DNA from 4 places in the Streptomyces sp. NPDC030991 genome. Region 3 is predicted to be linked to each of the others. Evidence: riboswitches for the same ligand, from Rfam matches in the RefSeq annotation. Region 3 holds a riboswitch; each other region holds the start of a gene.
The links. Region 3 has a riboswitch for cyclic di-AMP ahead of ACZ45E_RS19030 (transglycosylase family protein). Riboswitches for the same ligand answer to the same signal wherever they lie in the genome.
Positions count from the first base shown of each region.

Region 1: linked by a shared signal. The riboswitch ahead of ACZ45E_RS11195 (M23 family metallopeptidase) and the one ahead of ACZ45E_RS19030 (transglycosylase family protein) in region 3 are both predicted to bind cyclic di-AMP.
Region 2: linked by a shared signal. The riboswitch ahead of ACZ45E_RS03520 (M23 family metallopeptidase) and the one ahead of ACZ45E_RS19030 (transglycosylase family protein) in region 3 are both predicted to bind cyclic di-AMP.
Region 4: linked by a shared signal. The riboswitch ahead of ACZ45E_RS05825 (M23 family metallopeptidase) and the one ahead of ACZ45E_RS19030 (transglycosylase family protein) in region 3 are both predicted to bind cyclic di-AMP.

Region 1 is NZ_JBVIFR010000004.1:539,835-544,392, reverse strand. Features, by position in the region: gene ACZ45E_RS11205 (PrsW family intramembrane metalloprotease) at 1-443, shown strand, start outside; gene ACZ45E_RS11200 (aldo/keto reductase) at 452-1,408, opposite strand; gene ACZ45E_RS11195 (M23 family metallopeptidase) at 1,462-2,508, opposite strand; cyclic di-AMP (ydaO/yuaA leader) riboswitch at 2,519-2,677, opposite strand; gene ACZ45E_RS11190 (PP2C family protein-serine/threonine phosphatase) at 2,922-4,025, opposite strand; tRNA gene ACZ45E_RS11185 (tRNA-Met) at 4,180-4,253, opposite strand; gene ACZ45E_RS11180 (hypothetical protein) at 4,359-4,558, shown strand, end outside.
Region 2 is NZ_JBVIFR010000001.1:745,229-749,786, reverse strand. Features, by position in the region: gene ACZ45E_RS03535 (helix-turn-helix domain-containing protein) at 1-323, shown strand, start outside; gene ACZ45E_RS03530 (DUF6126 family protein) at 316-480, shown strand; gene ACZ45E_RS03525 (tyrosine-protein phosphatase) at 487-1,284, opposite strand; cyclic di-AMP (ydaO/yuaA leader) riboswitch at 1,672-1,836, shown strand; gene ACZ45E_RS03520 (M23 family metallopeptidase) at 1,842-2,630, shown strand; gene ACZ45E_RS03515 (SGNH/GDSL hydrolase family protein) at 2,771-3,589, shown strand; gene ACZ45E_RS03510 (SIMPL domain-containing protein) at 3,711-4,463, shown strand; gene ACZ45E_RS03505 (TetR/AcrR family transcriptional regulator) at 4,488-4,558, opposite strand, start outside.
Region 3 is NZ_JBVIFR010000009.1:111,624-116,181, reverse strand. Features, by position in the region: gene ACZ45E_RS19040 (cytochrome P450 family protein) at 1-911, opposite strand, end outside; gene ACZ45E_RS19035 (transglycosylase family protein) at 1,239-2,327, shown strand; cyclic di-AMP (ydaO/yuaA leader) riboswitch at 2,509-2,656, shown strand; gene ACZ45E_RS19030 (transglycosylase family protein) at 2,661-3,383, shown strand; gene eno (phosphopyruvate hydratase) at 3,637-4,558, shown strand, end outside.
Region 4 is NZ_JBVIFR010000002.1:515,073-519,630, reverse strand. Features, by position in the region: gene ACZ45E_RS05835 (M16 family metallopeptidase) at 1-7, shown strand, start outside; gene ACZ45E_RS05830 (M16 family metallopeptidase) at 25-1,392, shown strand; cyclic di-AMP (ydaO/yuaA leader) riboswitch at 1,629-1,802, shown strand; gene ACZ45E_RS05825 (M23 family metallopeptidase) at 1,815-2,603, shown strand; gene ACZ45E_RS05820 (GntR family transcriptional regulator) at 2,835-3,521, shown strand; gene ACZ45E_RS05815 (HPr family phosphocarrier protein) at 3,717-3,998, opposite strand; gene ACZ45E_RS05810 (bifunctional acetate--CoA ligase family protein/GNAT family N-acetyltransferase) at 4,176-4,558, shown strand, end outside.

The DNA.
Region 1 (4,558 bases), on a different contig from region 3:
TGTTCGCCCTCGTCACCTGGCTCGCCGTGTACGTACGCCGTCGCGAACTGCGCACGGTGCGAGCGGAGCTGTCCGCCTATGTCGTCGCCGGCTGGCTCGCGCCGCCCGAACCGTTCGCCCTCGGCTCGCTCAAGGCCCGCCGCCTGGCCCGGGAGTACGCCGCGCACTACGGCGGCAAGGAGGCGGACACGGCGGTCGCCGAGTACGAGTCGTACGCGACCTCGCTCGCGCTGCTGCGGCACCGCGGCCGCAGGGGCCGGGCCGGCGCCGATTTCGTCGTACGGGAGCGGGAGTTGCTCGACGCGCTGTGGGAGCGCCGCGGCTTCGCGCGCCCCGCGCTGGCGTACGCCTCCCGGATCGCGGCGCCGATGTGGCGGCCACCGGTGTACGCGGGCCCGCCGATGCCGCAGGGACCCGCGTACAACCCGTACCGCTATCCGTAGCCAGGCGCTCAGGCGGAGGCGTCGGTGAGGCGGCCGAGCTCGGCGTCCGTGAGCTTCAGGTCCGCCACCGCGAGCAGCGCCGGCAGCTGTTCGACCGTGCGCGCGGACGCGATCGGCGCCGCCACCGTGGGCTGCGCGGCGAGCCAGGCCAGGGCGACCGTGGCGATCTCGGCGCGGTGCGCCTCGGCGATCTCGTCCAGGGCGGTGAGGACCTTGCGGCCCCGCTCGGTCTCCAGGTGCTTGGCGGCGCCCCCGGCCCGCGCGCTGTCGACCGTGACGCCCGGCCGGTACTTGCCGGTCAGGAAGCCGGAGGCCAGCGCGTAGTAGGGGACGGCGGCGAGGCCCGCACGGGAGGCGATGTCCTGCCGGGGCCCCTCGTACGTGTCGCGCGAGACGAGGTTGTAGTGCGGCTGGAGGGCGACGTACCGGGCGAGGCCCTCGCGGTCGGAGAAGTCGAGGGACTCCTGGAGGCGCTCGGGCGAGATGTTCGACGCGGCGATGGAGCGCACCTTGCCCGCCTTCACCAGTTCGTCGAGGGCGCCGATGATCTCCTCGACCGGGATCGTCTCGTCGTCGTCGAAGTGCGTGTAGTACAGGTCGATGTGGTCGGTGCCCAGGCGCTGGAGGGAGGCGTCGGCGGCGGCCTTGATGTTGGGGCCGCGCAGGCCGGGGAAGTCGGGGTGGCGGGCGACCTTGGTGGCGATGACGACGTCGTCGCGGTTGCCGCGGGCCTTGACCCACTTGCCGATGATCGTCTCCGACTCCCCGCCCTTGTTCCCCTCGATCCAGGCCGAGTACGAGTCGGCCGTGTCGATGAAGTTGCCGCCGCCGGCGGTGTAGGCGTCGAGCACCGCGAAGGAGGCGGCCTCGTCGGCCGTCCACCCGAACACGTTGCCCCCGAGGGAGAGCGGGAAGACCTCCAGGTCGGAGGAGCCGAGCTTGCGCAGAGCGGGAGAAGAAGTCATGCCCTGCTTCAACGCCCCCACGGAACCGGGTATTCCGCGGGGGCGTACCGGGGTCAGGGGGTGAGGCCGTTGCCGCGCAGCCACGCGGCCGGGTCGACTCCTGTGGCGTCGCCTCCGGGGTGGACCTCCAGGTGGAGGTGGGCCCCGGTGACATTGCCGGTGGCGCCCACGCGGCCGATGACGTCGCCGGTGCTGACCTTCTGGCCGACGCTGACGTTCATCGAGGACTGGTGGCAGAACCACAGCTCGGTGCCGTCGTCGAGGGTGAGGATCGTGCGGTAGCCGTACGCGCCCGCCCAGCCGGCCTCGGTGACGGTGCCGCCGTGGATCGCGTAGATCGGCGTACCGGTGGAGGCCGCGAAGTCGAGGCCCGTGTGGTAGCCGGAGGACCAGAGGGAGCCGGGCTGTCCGAAGGTGCCGGTGAGCGTGTACGAGGCGACGGGGAGCTTGAAGCTCTTGGCCAGCTTGGCGAGGCGCTCGGCCTCGGCCTTCTTCTTGGCCTCCTCCTCCGCCTTCTTCTTCTCGGCGGCGGCCTTGGCCTCGGCCTTCTCCTGCTTCTCCGCGGCGTCGGCGGCGGCCTTCCGCGCGGCGGCCTCCTCGGCGACGGCCTGCGCCTTGGCGTCGGCGGCGTCCTGCTGCGTCTCGGCCTGCTGCATGATGCGGGCGCGCAGCGCCTCGCCCGCACCCGACTCCCCGGTGCCCACCATGGTGAGCGGGGCGGCCGAGGCGGCGTCGGCGGCGGAGCCGGAGCCGGAGCCGTTGGACATGAGCGCGCCCACGCCGGGCAGCGACGCGGCCTCGGGCAGCGAGTCCTTGACGGCGGAGAGGTCGGGCATGGAGATGTGGACGGCGGGCTTGCCGCCCTGCGCGGTGGCGATGCCGCCCGCGCCGACGGCGGCGATCACGCCGACGCCGAGGACCGTGGAGCTGCGGGCGAGTCCGCCGCGCTGGCGGGCCACGCGGTGCCGGCCGCGGACGGGACGGACGGACTCCTCGGTGGGGTTCCACTCCTCCCAGCTCTCCCGCTCGACGCCGAGGCCGCCATCGGCGGAGTCGGCGGAGAACCCGGAGAACTCGGGGGCAGGACGGTTCGACGCCACGGGGGCGCTCTCCTTTCCTTCCTCTCGCCTACCGGGTTAGCTGACGGGTTCGGAGCAGGAAGGTCTCCTACGAGCACGGTCCGGCGCCCGAAAAGCGACGGAACGATGCCTGATTCACCCCAAGTTGGTGGTTCCCCGGCTCCCTTGCGGGATTGAGCGTGTGCGCGCGGAGCCATCTCTTGTGACGGCTGGGACGACCGCGCTGCGTTATCGAACGTTAATAGACAGCCGATAGTAATTCCAAGCTGTTCCCACTGATCGTTCACGTCTCTGGCCTGGACTTAACGGGGCACTACCGGGCGGAATCGGGCGAGTTGACCGCCGATTCCGGCACAGGCCAAACCTGTCATTTTCTGACGGTGTGTCAATTGTTATGCGCAGGGATGCCGTTCGATCACCCCTCGTGACGTTGATCAAGAGCGCCGTACGGCGAGCAGCGCCATGTCGTCACTGGCGCCGCCCCCGGTGTGCAGGCGCACCTCTTCGGCCAGCGTCGCGAGGAGCTCCTCGGGCCCGGGGAAGACGCGTCCGGCGAGCCGGGCCGCGGGATCGTAGAAGACGCCCCCCGCGTCCCGCGCCTCGGAGAGCCCGTCGGTGTAGAGCAGCAGCGTCGCCGCGGACGGGAACTCCGTCTCGGTGGCCCGGTCCGGCCAGGAGCCGAGCTCGCCCAGGCCGAGCGGCAGCGCCGCCTCCGCGGGCGTGATCACCTGGACCGTACCGTCGCCGCGCAGCACGACGGGCTCGGGGTGGCCGCGGTTGAGGACGCGCAGGAGGTGGCCGCCGTGCGGGATCTCGGCGAGCACGGCGGTGGTGAACCCCTCGAAGTCGTCGATGCCGCGCCGTCGGCTGCCCTCCCTGGCCAGCGCCCGCTCCAGCCGCTGGGCGACCGCCTCCAGGGTGCCCTCCTGCTCGGCGGCCTCACGGAAGGCGCCGATGACGACGGCCACGGCGGCGACCGCGCCCATGCCCTTGCCGCGTACGTCCCCGACGACGAACCGCACCCCGTGCGGGGTGTCCTGCACGGCGTACAGGTCACCGCCGATGAACGCGTCGGCCTGCGCCGCCTCGTACCGCGCCGCGACGGCGAGTCCCCCGATCCGCCCGGCCGGTTCCGGCAACACCGCGAGCTGGGCCGCCTCCGCGATCTGCCGGGCGGAGGCGAGCTGCTCGTCGCTGCGGCGCTTGATCCGGTTGATGAAGCAGGCCAGGACGCACACCGTGGCGACGGTCGCCATCTCGGTGTAGACGCCGGTGGTGAACGCCCCTTCGTATCTGAGGTGCACGGCGACGATCGCGGCGATCGAGACGGCCCCGGCCGTGACCGTGCCGGCCAGCGAGAAGAACGGGGCGACGACCAGCGGCGCGGCGCTGAACAGGGGGGAGCCGGCGAACTCGGACGGGGTGCAGTACTCGTAGACCGCGCCGCCGGCGATCAGCAGCAGCGGCAGCACGCGGAGGAAGGCACGCGTGCCGACGGCGTCCGCTCCGTGGCTCTGCCGCCCTCCTCGCTGCCCCACCACTTGTCTCCTGCCACGTCCGCGCCCGGATTCCGGCGTCTCACCAAGGGTTCCCGGGGAGGGGGCCGGGGGCGAGCGCTACTGCTCCGTCCGGGTCAGGACCCACCAACAGAACGAGGCCGGAATCTCGAAAGATTCCGGCCTCGGACTTCAGTAGCGGGGACAGGATTTGAACCTGCGACCTCTGGGTTATGAGCCCAGCGAGCTACCGAGCTGCTCCACCCCGCGTCGATGAATGCAACACTACGCCATCAGGGACGATGAAAGCGAATCGCCCGGCCGGGGGCCTCTTCGTCCCGTGTCCGTCGCCTCTTGTGCGCCGTTAGAGAAGACATGACCTCAACTCGACGAGCCATCACCGCTGTCCTGCTCGCAGTCGGAGCCACGGCGATCGTGGCACCCGCCGCGCAGGCCGACACGACCCCGAACGCGGCCGGCAACACCATTTCCCCCACCGCGACGCTGGACGCGGTCTCCACCATGGCCATTCCGGCCGCGCACCGCGACAAGGTGCCCCACACGGCCGAGCAGCT
Region 2 (4,558 bases), on a different contig from region 3:
AGGCGGGTTCCCCCGGCCGCGGCATGCAGGCCCTGCGGGTCCACGTGCCCTACGGGTCGCAGGGCGACATCGTGCGCGTCCACCCCGGCGAGGAGTGGCTCTACGCCCTCGAAGGACGGCTGCGGCTGCGTCTCGGGGACACGTCCTACCGCCTCGACCCGGGGGACAGCGCGCACTTCGACTCGCTCACCCCGCACCGGATCGCCGCCGCGGACCGGGGCGGGGCCGAGCTCCTCTTCGTACACACCCTGTTGCAGAGCCCGACCGCCGCGCTGTGCCTCGGCCCGGCGGCCACCCGATCCGGGAGGTCCGACCATGAGTGACGCCACCGAACACGGCGCGGGCGAGCGGCCCGCCCGGCGGGACATCGAGGACAAGCTGCCGCGCGGCATCTGGGTGCGGGTCCTCGTGTACGTCTTCGCGGGGCACGCCCTCGCCGCCTTCCTCTACCTGCTGTTCACGGTCGGCGGGGGCCAGTAGCGCGGGTCAGTCGAGGAGGCGCTCGCGCAGCCGGTCGCGGTCGGCCGCGCCGAACCGCAGCCCCTCCTCGAAGTAGCGGTCCGTGTCACCCCAGGTCTGCTCGATGGTGTCGAACGCCGCGTGCAGATACGCGGCACGGGCGTCGAAGAGGGGGCTGAGCAGCTCCATGACCTCGGGGGAGTAGGCGTCGCCCGAGGTGGCGGTGCGCCGCACCCGGTAGCGGCGGTGCTTGGCGTTGGACTCCAGGTAGTCCGTCTCGATGGCGTCGCGCTCCACGCCGACGGCGAGCAGGGTCACGGCTATCGACAGGCCCGCGCGGTCCTTGCCCGCCGCGCAGTGCATCAGGGCGGGCAGGCTGTTCTCGGCGAGCGCGTGCAGGACGCGGCTGTGCTCGGCGGTGCGCTGGGAGATGATCGAGCGGTACGAGGTGATCATGCGGTCCGCCCCGCGGCCCTCGGAGAGCAGGGAGCGCAGCTGGTCCATGTCGCCGTCGCGGACCATCTTCCAGAACTCGGCGCCGTCCGCAGGGTCGGTCAGCGGCAGGTTCAGGTTGCGCACGCCGGGCAGCTCGATGTCGGCGCCCTCCAGCCGCTGGTCCGCGGCGTTGCGGAAGTCGAAGACGGTGTGCAGGCCGAGCCCGGTGAGGAACGCGGCGTCCTCGGCGGTGGCGTGGGCGAGGTGGCCGCTGCGGTAGAGCACACCCGGTCGCACGCGCCGGCCGTCCACGGTCGGCAGGCCGCCCACGTCACGGAAGTTGCGGATGCCGGACAGCTGGGGCTCGGTGGGCGGGGCGTGCTGCGTCACGGGGGCTCCTCCCGGTCGGATCACCGGCGTTACTCGCCGGCGGGCGCGGGTCTGACGATACGACATGGCTTCCAGGGACATCTATCTGTCTGTTTTGGGAGCTTTTCTTGGTAACTGTCATGAAATCAAGGCTGATGGTGTGAGCTCGCGTGAGCAGGCTCATAGCCGTGACCGTCCGTGGCGGCCGTCCCGCATTTCCCTTCCAGGAATTCCCCGAAGGTAAGGCGCTGGTAAAGCGCGAACATCGACGGAGGGTGACACAGAGAACTCTCAGACGATCAAGAAAGCGGCCCTGTCGGTGAATTCGGCGTTTGTCGCCTCCTTTCCCGTCGGCTTACTGTCACCACTCACTCCGGACGGAACGCCTAATCCTGCCGCCGCCCGGAGCCCGGACGACTACCCGATTCGGCAGGAGCGGGGGACCCACAGGCAGTACGCCGCGGAGGGAATTCCCCGAGCGGCTAGGGGTGAAGCCGGATCCGCGCACCGGACCCGGCCGGGCAACTCCAGCCCGAACCCGACAGCTCACCTCGTAGGCGACGGAGAGGAAACCCGGCATGCCCGCAAAGGGAAAGCACCGTCGCTCGAAGACCCAGCGCATCACCCGCGCCGCCGCCGTCGCCTCGGCCGGCGGGGCCGCGCTCGCCCTGCCGCTCATCGGCGCCACCGGCGCCCACGCGGCGACCGGCGACACCGCCCCGGCCGCCAAGACGTACACGGTCGTGTCCGGTGACACGCTCTCGAAGATCGCCGACGCGCAGGGCGTCGACGGCGGCTGGCAGAAGCTGTACGAGAAGAACAAGGACGTCGTCGGCTCCGACGCCGGTCTCATCAAGCCCGGCATGAAGCTCACCCTCGACGGCGCGGCCGAGACCGCCTCCGCCGACACGACGAACACCGCCACGACGAACACCGACGCGACGAGCACCGCCACGGGCGCGGCCGACTACGTGAAGCCCGTCGACGGCTCCGTCGGCACGGCGTACCACGCCTCCGGCTCCTCGTGGTCGAGCGGCTACCACACCGGCACGGACTTCGTGGTCCCCACCGGCACCGCGGTCAAGGCCGTCGGCGCCGGCACGGTCGTCTCGGCCGGCTGGGACGGCAGCTACGGCAACGAGGTCGTCATCAAGCACGCCGACGGCGACTACTCGCAGTACGCCCACCTGTCCTCGATCGGCGTCTCGGCCGGGCAGACCGTCACCGCCGGGCAGCAGATCGCCCTCTCCGGCGCGACCGGCAACGTCACCGGACCGCACCTGCACTTCGAGATCCGGACGTCGCCCGACTACGGCTCCGACATCGACCCGCTGGCGTACCTGCGCGAGCACGGCGTCGGCGTCTGAGCCGCACGCGGCGCGTGAGCCACGCGCGATCCACTCGGCGCCCCGGGATATTCCCCGGGCGCCGAGTGGGTTTTCTCACCACCCGTCAACCCCTGGCTACGGTCGCGTAGGTCACAGCCGAGGGTGAAAGATGTGTGGTCGTGGCAAATGAATCGAGAGTACTCAGCGGCGGCACGATCCGGTCCTACGCGGCGGTGGGGGACAGCTTCACCGAAGGCGTCGGGGACCCCGGACCTGACGGGGGTTTCGTCGGCTGGGCCGATCGGCTCGCCGTCCTCCTGGACGACCGCGCGCCCGAGGACACCTTCGAGTACGCCAACCTCGCCGTCCGTGGAAAGCTCCTCGACCAGGTCGTCGAGGACCAGGTCCCGAAGGCCGTGGAGCTCGCCCCCGACCTGGTGACCCTCGTCGCCGGCGGCAACGACATCATCCGGCCCGGCACCGACCCGGACGACGTGGCCGAGCGCTTCGAGAAGGCCGTGGTGCGGCTGGCCGAGGCCGCCGGGACCGTCATGGTGGCCACCGGGTTCGACACCCGTGACGTGGCCGTCCTCAAGCATCTGCGCGGCAAGATCGCCACGTACAACATGCACGTGCGCGCGATCGCCGACCGCCACGGCTGCCCGGTGCTCGACCTGTGGTCGCTCAGGTCCATCCAGGACCGCAGGGCCTGGGACGAGGACCGCCTCCACCTGTCCGCCGAGGGACACACCAGGGTCGCCCTGCGCGCGGGGCAGGCGCTCGGCGTCGAGGTGCCCGCCGATCCGGAGCAGCCCTGGCCGCTGCTGCCGCCGCGCGGCACGTTCGAGGTGCGGCGGGACGACATCCACTGGGCGCGGGAGTTCCTGGTGCCCTGGATCGGGCGGCGGCTGCGCGGGGAGTCCTCGGGGGACCGTGTGGTGGCGAAGGGCTTCGTGGACCCGCACCTGATCAAGATGCACCTGGAGTCCGCCTCCTGACGGCGCAAGGGGCCGTCGAGGTGACCGTGCGGAGTGGCATCCGGGGTAGGGCCGGGCGCGGGTGCTGGGATGTCGGCTGCCCGCCGCGTCGGCGGGCCCGACCGGGAAGGACCCCGATCCCATGTCTGTACGCATCCGCCACCGCGCCGCTCTGGTCGGCCTCGTGCTCGCCCTCGCGCTGCCGACCGCGCCGGCCGTCGCCCAGGCAGCACCGCACGTGGCCGCCGCCAGGGCGCCGAAGCCCGCGACGCTGACCGTGACCGGCGAGGGAAGGGCCAGCACGGCGCCGGACCTGGCGACCGTGACAGCGGGCGTCGAGGCCACCGGCACGACCGCGAAGGACGCCCTGGCCGCGCAGAACCGGGCCGCGGACGCGCTGCTGGCCGCCGTGCGCGGGGAGGGCGTCGCCGAACGGGACATCCGCACGGAGAGCCTCACGGCCTCGCCCGTCTACGAGACGGGCCCCGAGGCGGGCGCGTCCCCGCGGGTCGCCGGCTACCAGGCCGGCCAGTCCTTCTCCGTCAAGGTCCGCGACCTGGCACGCACCGGCGCCCTCCTCCAGGCCATCGCGGACGCGGCCGGCGACGCCGTCCGGATCCACTCCGTCGTCTTCGACGTCGCCGACCCCGGCCGGCTGCGGGCCGGCGCCCGGGCGGCCGCGCATGCCGACGCCCACGAGAAGGCCGTCCAGTACGCCAGGATGAGCGGCCACAAGCTCGGCCGGCTCGTCTCGCTGACGGAGACCGCAGGCGGCCGCCCCCGGCCCGTGGAGGTGCCCGCGGCGGCCTTCGACGCGTCGGCGGGGAAGGTCCCGACGGCCGCCGGCGAGATCGAGGACGAAGTGAGCCTGACCGCGGTGTACGAGCTGAAGTGACGCCTCCTGGGCCGCCCCGGACGGTCAGTCGCCCTGGACGGCCGGCCGGGTCAACTCCGAACGCTCCAGGCCCAGTTCGCGCGCCAGCGCCTCGT
Region 3 (4,558 bases):
GCGGTCGCGAAGCGCCAGGTGGCGAGCTCGACGGGGCCGTCGAAGCGGAGCAGTTCCTCGACCGCGGTGTCGAGCAGCTCGTGCTCGCCGCGTTCGATCGCAGCCTGGAGCTGGGCCCGCTGCTCGGGGTGGTGCAGGAGCGTGTGGACGCCGTTGCCGATGAGGTTGATGGTTGTCTCGAAACCGGCGAACAGAAGGACGAAACACATGGCGGCGGCCTCGTTCTCCGTGAGGTGCTCGCCGTGGTCCGATGCGCGGATGAGACCCGAGATCAGGTCGTCGCTGAGATCGTCCCGCTTGCGGTGGATCAGCTCGGCCAGATAGCCGCGCATCTTCTTCACGGAACGGGCCACACCGCCGCGGGGCCCGCCGCCGTGCCGGATCATCATGCCCGCCCAGTCACGGAAGTCGTCCTGGTCCTCGGGGGGAACACCGAGCAGGTCGCAGATCGCGTAGATGGGGAGCGGGAAGGCGAAGTCGTGGATCAGGTCGGCCTCGCCGGTGCCCGCGAACCGGTCGATGAGGTCGTCGGTCAACTCCTGCACGCGTGGCGCGAACTGAGCGATGCGGCGCGGGGTGAACGCCTTGGAGACGAGGCGGCGCAGCCGGGTGTGGTCCGGCGGGTCGATGTTGAGCAGATGCGTCATCAGGTTGGCGCTGCGCTCGCCGGGGATGCCGGTCCTGTTCTTCCCCTGGGCGTCCTCGGCGTGGTGCTCGGGGTTCTTCGACAACCGGCCGTCCGCGAGCGCCTGGCGCGCGTCGGCGTACCGGGTCACGAGCCACGCCTCGACTCCGCTGGGGAGCTTCGTCCGGTGGACGGGGGAGTGCTCCCGGAGCCAGGCGTAGGCCGGGTACGGGTCGGTCGCGAACTCCCATGTGAAGAGTTCGGGTGCGGTGTTCGGGGCGTTCACCCGACGACCGTAACCGGCGGCGGTACGGGCCGGGCGGTCGGCACCGGCCCGGCGCCGCCGAAGCGGACTCCCGTGCGGACTCCCGTGCGGGCTCCCGTGCTGACCGCCCGTGCGGAGCGCCCGAACGGGCTGCCCGTGCGGACCGTTTGCGCAGGCCGCGAAGTGACACACCGTCAAGACTGTGACTTTCACGTGATCTCCGCTGCATCGACTTGTGACAAGCGTTCGAGTCCCGCTACGTTCACCAGTCATCGCGACACAGGCACAACCGGCACCACTTCCGCCATCCCTGTCGCGTGCTGCATCAGTCTCGCGAAAGGCAACCGCATGCTCTCCGGGAACGGTCGACACCGTCGCCCCCGTCAGGCCCCTGCTCTCGTCGTCGCCGCAGGCGTCACCGGCAGCGCCATCGCGATCCCGCTGCTCGCCGCGACCAGCGCGAGCGCCGCCACCACCGCCACCTGGGACAAGCTCGCCGAGTGCGAGTCCGGTGGCCAGTGGAGTCTGGACGCGGGCAACGGCTACTACGGCGGGCTGCAGTTCTCGCAGGAGATGTGGGAGCAGTACGGGGGCCTCGACTTCGCCCCGAGCGCCGACGAGGCCAGCCGCTCGCAGCAGATAGCCGTCGCCGAGAAGGCTCTCGAGGCGAAGGGGCCCAGCGCCTGGCCGAGCTGCTCGATCGTGGCGGGCCTCACCAAGGGCGCCGGCTCCGCCGATGTCGACCCGGGGGCGAGCGCTTCCCCGCAGCCGTCCGGATCGCCCGATTCATCCGACGGCTCGACCGACTCGACCGGCTCCACCGGCTCCACCGGCTCGACCGACTCCACCGGTTCGGCCGATTCGGGAGAGAAGAGTCACGACGGGTCCGCCACGGCCGACCCGTCCGACACGCCGTCAACTGACGTCTCGGGAGAGACCTCCGGTGACGAGGCGGGCGCCAAGGCGAGCGACAAGACGAGCGACGAAGCGGCCGACGCGGCGTCCGGGGAGGCCGTGGAGAGCGGCGCCGCGGACGGCACGGGCGACAGTTCGGACGAGCCGGAGCCGTCCGGCTCTGCCTCCTCCGGCGCTTCTGACTCCTCCGGCTCCTCCGACCCCTCCGGCTCGGCGACGTCGTCCCCCAGCGCCTCCGAGGACTCCACGACGGGCGGCCGTCACCGCGGCGACCGTGCCGGGGACGACACGTCCGACTCCCGTACGAGTGACGGGCGTCACGCCTCCCGCGAGGCGGAGCGCGGCGAGGGGGCCTACACCGTCCGCTCCGGCGACAGTCTGTGGGACATCGCCGACGCCCAGGACGTCCACGGAGGGTGGGATGCGCTCTACGACCTGAACAAGAAGACGGTCGGCGCCGACCCCGACCTCATCCTGCCTGGTCAGAGTCTGGACCTTGGCCTCGAATCGGTCGAAAAGTAGCGGGAGTTCAGTGCTGGTTGAGGCGCGTATGTCCACTTTTGCGAGAGTGAGACATGAGTCTCAAAAACCCTGATCGTCTTTGATATCGGGCGGATCGACTGCTTACGGTCGTCACCGCTCGCCACAGCGGGCCCCGATGGACGTCACGCCGAATCCTGCCAACGTCCGTACGGGAACAGTCGACGCGTCAGCGCCGTAGGCAGGAGCGGGGGACCCAAGGTAAGTGCCGGGAAACCGGCTTGGGGTTAAGCCGCGCACAAGGTTGCGCGGCCGGACACTCACTGGTCCGAACCCGACAGCTCACCTCGTAGGCGTCGGTGAGGGGATTACTCCATGCTGCTTTCCAGCAAGGGCAAGCACCGCCGTCCGTCCAAGGCCGTCCGCGTGGCCACGCTCGCCGGCGTCGCCGGTGCCGCCGTCGCCGTCCCGCTGATGGGTGCCACCTCCGCCTCCGCCGCCTCCACCTCCGAGTGGGACCAGGTCGCGAGCTGCGAGTCCGGTGGCAACTGGTCCATCAACACGGGCAACGGTTACTACGGTGGCCTCCAGTTCTCGTCCTCCACCTGGGCCGCGTACGGCGGCACCGCCTACGCGTCCTCCGCCGACCAGGCGTCCAAGGCGCAGCAGATATCCGTCGCCGAGAAGGTCCTCGCCGCGCAGGGCAAGGGTGCCTGGCCGAGCTGTGGTGTGGGCCTGTCCGGCGCCGACACCAGCAACTCCGCTCCCGCGGACTCCTCGGCCGACACGCAGCAGCAGGCTCAGCCGCAGCAGCAGGAGCGCTCGGACTCCTCCACGACGACCCGCTCCCAGCAGCGCGAGCAGCCGCAGCAGCAGCAGGCTCAGCCGCAGCAGGAGACCAAGAAGGACACCGTCACCACCCCGACCGGCAAGAAGGTCGAGAAGGGCGACGGCGAGTACAAGGTCAAGTCCGGCGACACCCTCAGCAAGATCGCCGACGCGCACGGCACCAACTGGCAGAAGGTGTTCAAGCTCAACAAGGACATCGTCGCCGACGCGGACCTCATCTACCCGGGTCAGCAGCTGCACCTGAAGTAGGACGAGCCGCACAGGCACGGACCGGCGTCGGCGGACGCCGGGTTCGGGCCGCTCGCTCCAGCGACCTCCGTCCCGGCATCCGGGACGGAGGTCGCTGTCTTTGTTCCATTAAGAAACATTTCGCTATGGGCGTTGTCCACGAGGCGGTCGGTCGGCTGGCCGATGCCTCGGAGCCGGTTACGCTCATGGGTGCGGGACCAGTTATCCAAGCAGCCGCCCGCACCATTGCGTCACATCCCAGAAGGAGATGCTCGTGCCGTCCATCGACGTCGTCGTAGCCCGGGAAATCCTGGACTCCCGAGGCAACCCCACGGTCGAGGTCGAGGTCGGCCTCGACGACGGCAGCACCGGCCGTGCTGCCGTTCCGTCCGGTGCCTCCACCGGTGCCTTCGAGGCCATCGAACTCCGTGACGGTGACCCCAACCGTTACCACGGCAAGGGTGTCGAGAAGGCCGTCCTCGCCGTCATCGAGCAGATCGGCCCGGAGCTCGTCGGCTACGACGCCACCGAGCAGCGCCTCATCGACCAGGCGATGTTCGACCTGGACGCCACCGACAACAAGGGCTCGCTCGGCGCCAACGCGATCCTGGGCGTCTCCCTCGCCGTCGCGCACGCCGCGTCCGAGGCCAGCGACCTGCCGCTGTTCCGCTACCTCGGTGGCCCGAACGCGCACCTGCTGCCCGTCCCGATGATGAACATCCTGAACGGTGGGTCGCACGCCGACTCCAACGTCGACATCCAGGAGTTCATGATCGCCCCGATCGGCGCGGAGTCCTTCTCCGAGGCGCTGCGCTGGGGCACCGAGGTCTACCACACCCTCAAGAAGGTGCTGAAGACCAAGGGCCTGTCCACCGGCCTCGGCGACGAGGGCGGCTTCGCCCCGAACCTGGAGTCGAACCGCGCGGCTCTCGACCTCATCCTCGAAGCGATCAAGGAGGCCGGTTACATCCCCGGCCAGCAGGTCGCTCTCGCGCTCGACGTCGCCGCCTCCGAGTTCTACAAGGACGGCAAGTACCAGTTCGAGGGCAAGGAGCGCTCCGCCGCCGAGATGACGGAGTACTACGAGGAGCTCGTCTCCGCGTACCCGCTCGTCTCCATCGAGGACCCGCTGTACGAGGACGACTGGGCCGGCTGGAACACCATCACCCAGCGCCTCGGCGACAAGGTCCAGCTCG
Region 4 (4,558 bases), on a different contig from region 3:
CCGGTGACCGAGCAGCTCGCGACCATGGAATTCCACCCCAGGCCCCAGGCGGGCACGGCCAAGCCGTGGGCCTTCCCCGCCCCCGAGCGCGGTGAGCTCGCCAACGGCCTGACCGTGCTGCGCTGTCACCGGCCCGGCCAGCAGGTCGTCGCGGTGGAGGTCAACCTCGACGCGCCGCTGGAAGCCGAGCCCGCGGGCCTCGACGGCGTCGCCACGATCATGGCGCGTGCCTTCAACGAGGGCACCGACAAGCACTCCGCGGAGGAGTTCGCGGCCGAACTGGAGCGCTGCGGCGCCACGTTGGACGCGCACGCCGACCACCCCGGCGTCCGTGTCTCCCTCGAAGTGCCCGTCTCCCGGCTCCCCAAGGGGCTCGCCCTGCTGGCCGACGCCCTGCGGGCGCCCGCCTTCGCGGACAGCGAGATCGAGCGCCTCGTCCGCAACCGCCTGGACGAGATCCCGCACGAGAGCGCCAACCCGGCCCGGCGCGCCGCCAAGGAGCTCTCCAAGCAGCTCTTCCCGGCCGACTCGCGCATGTCGCGCCCCCGGCAGGGCACCGAGGAGACCGTCACCGCCATCGACGCCGCGGCCGTACGCGCCTTCTACGAGAAGCACGTACGCCCCGCCACCGGCACGGTCGTCGTCGTGGGCGACCTGACCGACACCGACCTCGACGCGCTGCTCGCCGACACGCTCGGCGCGTGGACCGGCGACACCGCGCAGCCGCGCCCGATCCCGCCGGTCACCGCCGACGACACCGGCCGTGTCATCGTCGTGGACCGCCCTGGAGCGGTGCAGACGCAGCTGCTGATCGGCCGGATCGGGTCCGACCGGCACGACCGGGTGTGGGCCGCGCAGATCCTCGGCACGTACTGCCTCGGCGGGACGCTCACCTCGCGACTGGACCGCGTCCTGCGCGAGGAGAAGGGCTACACCTACGGTGTGCGCTCCTTCGCCCAGGTGCTGCGCTCCGCGCCCGACGGCACGGGCGCCGCGATGCTCGCCATCAGTGGCTCCGTGGACACCCCGAACACCGGGCCCGCGCTCGACGACCTGTGGAAGGTGCTGCGCACGCTGGCCGCCGAGGGCCTCACGGACGCCGAACGGGACACCGCGGTGCAGAACCTGGTGGGCGTGGCCCCGCTCAAGTACGAGACCGCCGCGGCCGTCGCGGGCACCCTCGCCGACCAGGTCGAGCAGCACCTGCCGGACGACTTCCAGGCCCGGCTGTACCGACAGCTCGTCGAGACGGGCACCGTGGAGGCCACCGCGGCCGTCGTGAACGCCTTCCCGGCGGACCGGCTGGTGACGGTCCTGGTGGGCGACGCTGCGCAGATCGTGGAGCCCGTCAAGGCCCTCGGTATCGGCGAGGTGACCGTCGTCACGGGCTGACCCCGGCCCCGTACACCGCACGAAGCCCCGATGGCCACCGCGGCCACCGGGGCTTCGTGGTGTCGCTCACGTCCCGCCACGATCGGCCACGTATCGCTTATGTCCGAATTAGGGCGGAGGTTGCCTGTCTGGTCTGTGGCATGCGCTACAAAAGCCGGGATCCGTTTGTTGATTAAAAGATGTCCCGCTTAGCGTCGGTCCGGCTGTCCGCCAGACACGCTCGCGCCCGCGACACCGGACAGTCATCGCCGAGTCCCCCACGGCGCGAGCCAGGGGAGCCGGGGACCCATCGCAGTCCCTGGGGTGAATCGGACGCTCTTCCCGGCCGTGAAGGCAGGGGAGGGGGCCCGTAGGAGACCTTCCTGCTCCGAACCCGTCAGCTAACCCGGTAGGCGAGAGGGAAGGAAAGGACCAGCCACTTCATGGCGTTCACCCGTGCCACCGGGAAGCACCGTCGACCGAGCCGGCTCACGCGTACCACCGCTCGGGCCGCGGGCGTCGCGGCGCTCACCACGACCGGTGTCATCGGCGGCCTCGCCGCCCCCGCCATCGCCGCCGACACCGCGGCCGCCGAGCAGAACGGCCTGACGCAGGCCATCGCCATCGGCGACTCCCTGGCCGACCAGATCGACGCGCAGGCCTCCGCGCAGAAGAAGGCCGCCGACCAGGCCGCCGCCAAGGCGAAGGCCGAGGCCGAGGCCAAGAAGCGGGCCGAGGAGGCCAAGCGCGAGGCCGAGGCGAAGGCCGCCAAGGAGCGCGAGGCCAAGGAGCGCGCCGCCCGCGAGGCCGAGCGCAAGCGCCTCAACAGCTTCGTGGCGCCGATCAGCGGCTCGTACGTCTCCACCGGCTACCAGGCGAGCAGCGGCCTGTGGTCCTCCGGCAGCCACACCGGTATCGACTTCCACGCGGCCAGCGGCACCTCCGTGCACGCCGTCGGCTCCGGCACCGTCGTCGAGGCAGGCTGGGGCGGCGCCTACGGGAACAACATCGTGATCAAGATGAACGACGGCACGTACACCCAGTACGGTCACCTGTCGTCCATCGGCGTCTCCGTCGGCCAGGCCGTCACCCCCGACCAGCAGATAGGCCTCTCCGGCGCCACCGGCAACGTCACGGGACCGCATCTGCACTTCGAGGCCCGCACGTCCCCCGACTACGGCTCGGACATGGACCCCATCGCGTACCTGCGCTCGCACGGCGTGAACGTCTGACCCACGTACGGCGCCTCCGCGGCGCCGCGCGAAAGCCCCGGCTCATCGAGCCGGGGCTTTCGCGTGCGCAAGGCGTTCCTGTCCAAAAAATATCCATGGATTCCGGCCCGGCTTCGGAAATTCGGAGACGGTGGAATAGAGTCACCGGGCAGGCGCGTCCAGGGGAGACATTCGCGCTCGCACAAGCGTCGATCGACCGCGTTTCGCGGGGATTAAGGCGGAGGTCGGGTCATGCGCATTCCCGCACACTCGGTATGCACGGCGATTCGCGACGACATCGTCGCGGGTGTCTACGAGCGCGGCAGCAGGCTCACCGAGGAACTGCTCGCGCGCCGCTACGGGGTCTCGCGCGTGCCGGTCCGCGAAGCGCTGCGCACCCTGGAGGCCGAGGGCTTCGTCGTCACGCGGCGGCACGCGGGCGCGTGCGTGGCCGAGCCCACCGCCCAGGAGGCCGCCGACCTCCTGGAGATCCGGATGCTCCTCGAACCGCTGAGCGCCGCGCGCGCCGCACAGCGCCGTACAGAGGCTCACCTCAAGGTCCTGCGGGGCCTGGTCAGGCTGGGTCAGGAGCGCTCAAGGCGCGGCCAGAACGAGGACCTGCGCTCCCTGGGCGGCTGGTTCCACGAGACCCTCGCGCAGGCCTCGGGCAGCCCCGGCCTGATCGCCCTGCTCACCCAGTTGCGGCACAAGATCGCCTGGATGTACGCCGTGGAGACCCCGGCCCAGCCCGCCGAGTCCTGGGCCGAGCACGGCGCCATCGTGGACGCGGTGGCCCGCGGTGACGCCGAGCGGGCCCGCGCATTGACCGCCCTGCACGCCGAGCGCGCCGCGGCGGCCCACCGGCCGCGCGTCCCGCGCCCGGGAGAGCGTGTGAGGACTTCGCAACACGTAGTAAACACGGCGGCGCTCCGGCATTAACAGAGGGGCCGTATACAAAGAAGCGCGGTATTCGCCGAATGGGACGCGGGGTATTTTCTCCTGCCCCGATTCCGAACCGTATTTCCCTGCGCGCGTAAATTCGGGGTGATGTGACCCGAATGCAAAAATGGCGGAGCCGCGCGCCCCTGAGGGAAACGCGCGGCTCCGCCGGGCCGAATGGAAGGGCCCGAAGAATCAGACGGTCTCGGGAAGCTCGTCGAGCCCCTCGGAGACCAGCTTCGCCAGACGGTCGAGCGCGGCGTCCGCACCCTCGGCGTCGGAGGCCAGGACGATCTCCTCGCCGCCCTGCGCACCCAGGCCGAGCACCGCGAGCATGGAGCCGGCGTTGACGGGGTTGCCATCGGCCTTGGCGATCGTCACGGGGACGCCGGCCGCCGTGGCCGCGCGGACGAAGATGGAGGCGGGGCGGGCGTGGAGGCCCTCGGCCCAGCCGACGTTGACGCGGCGCTCAGCCATGTGATGCTGCCCTTCAGATGTCTCACGGTTGTCTAGACCATTCTCACACACCGTCGGGCAGCACTCGACGCGGACCTGGACCCGCGAGCACGCCGCCGTTCGGCTTCCTCAGCCTGCCTGCCACGCGCGCGTGACGCGACCCGTACGACTGTCGGCGCCCGGCTCTACTCTTGCGGCATGGAGACCCCGTCGGACCGGCACGCCTACCCCGCCCACTGGGAGGCCGACGTGGTGCTGCGCGACGGCGGCACCGCCCGGATCAGGCCGATCACCACCGAGGACGCCGAGCGCCTGACCAGCTTCTACGAGCAGGTGTCGGACGAGTCGAAGTACTACCGCTTCTTCGCGCCCTACCCGCGCCTGTCCGCCAAAGACGTCCACCGCTTCACCCATCACGACTACGTGGACCGCGTCGGACTCGCCGCCACGGTGGGCGGCGAGTTCATCGCGACCGTCCGCTACGACCGCATCGACCCGCAAGGACGGCCCGCCTCCGCGCCCGCCGACGAGGCCGAGGTCGCCTTCCTCGTCCAGGACGCCCACCAGGGGCGCGGCGTGGC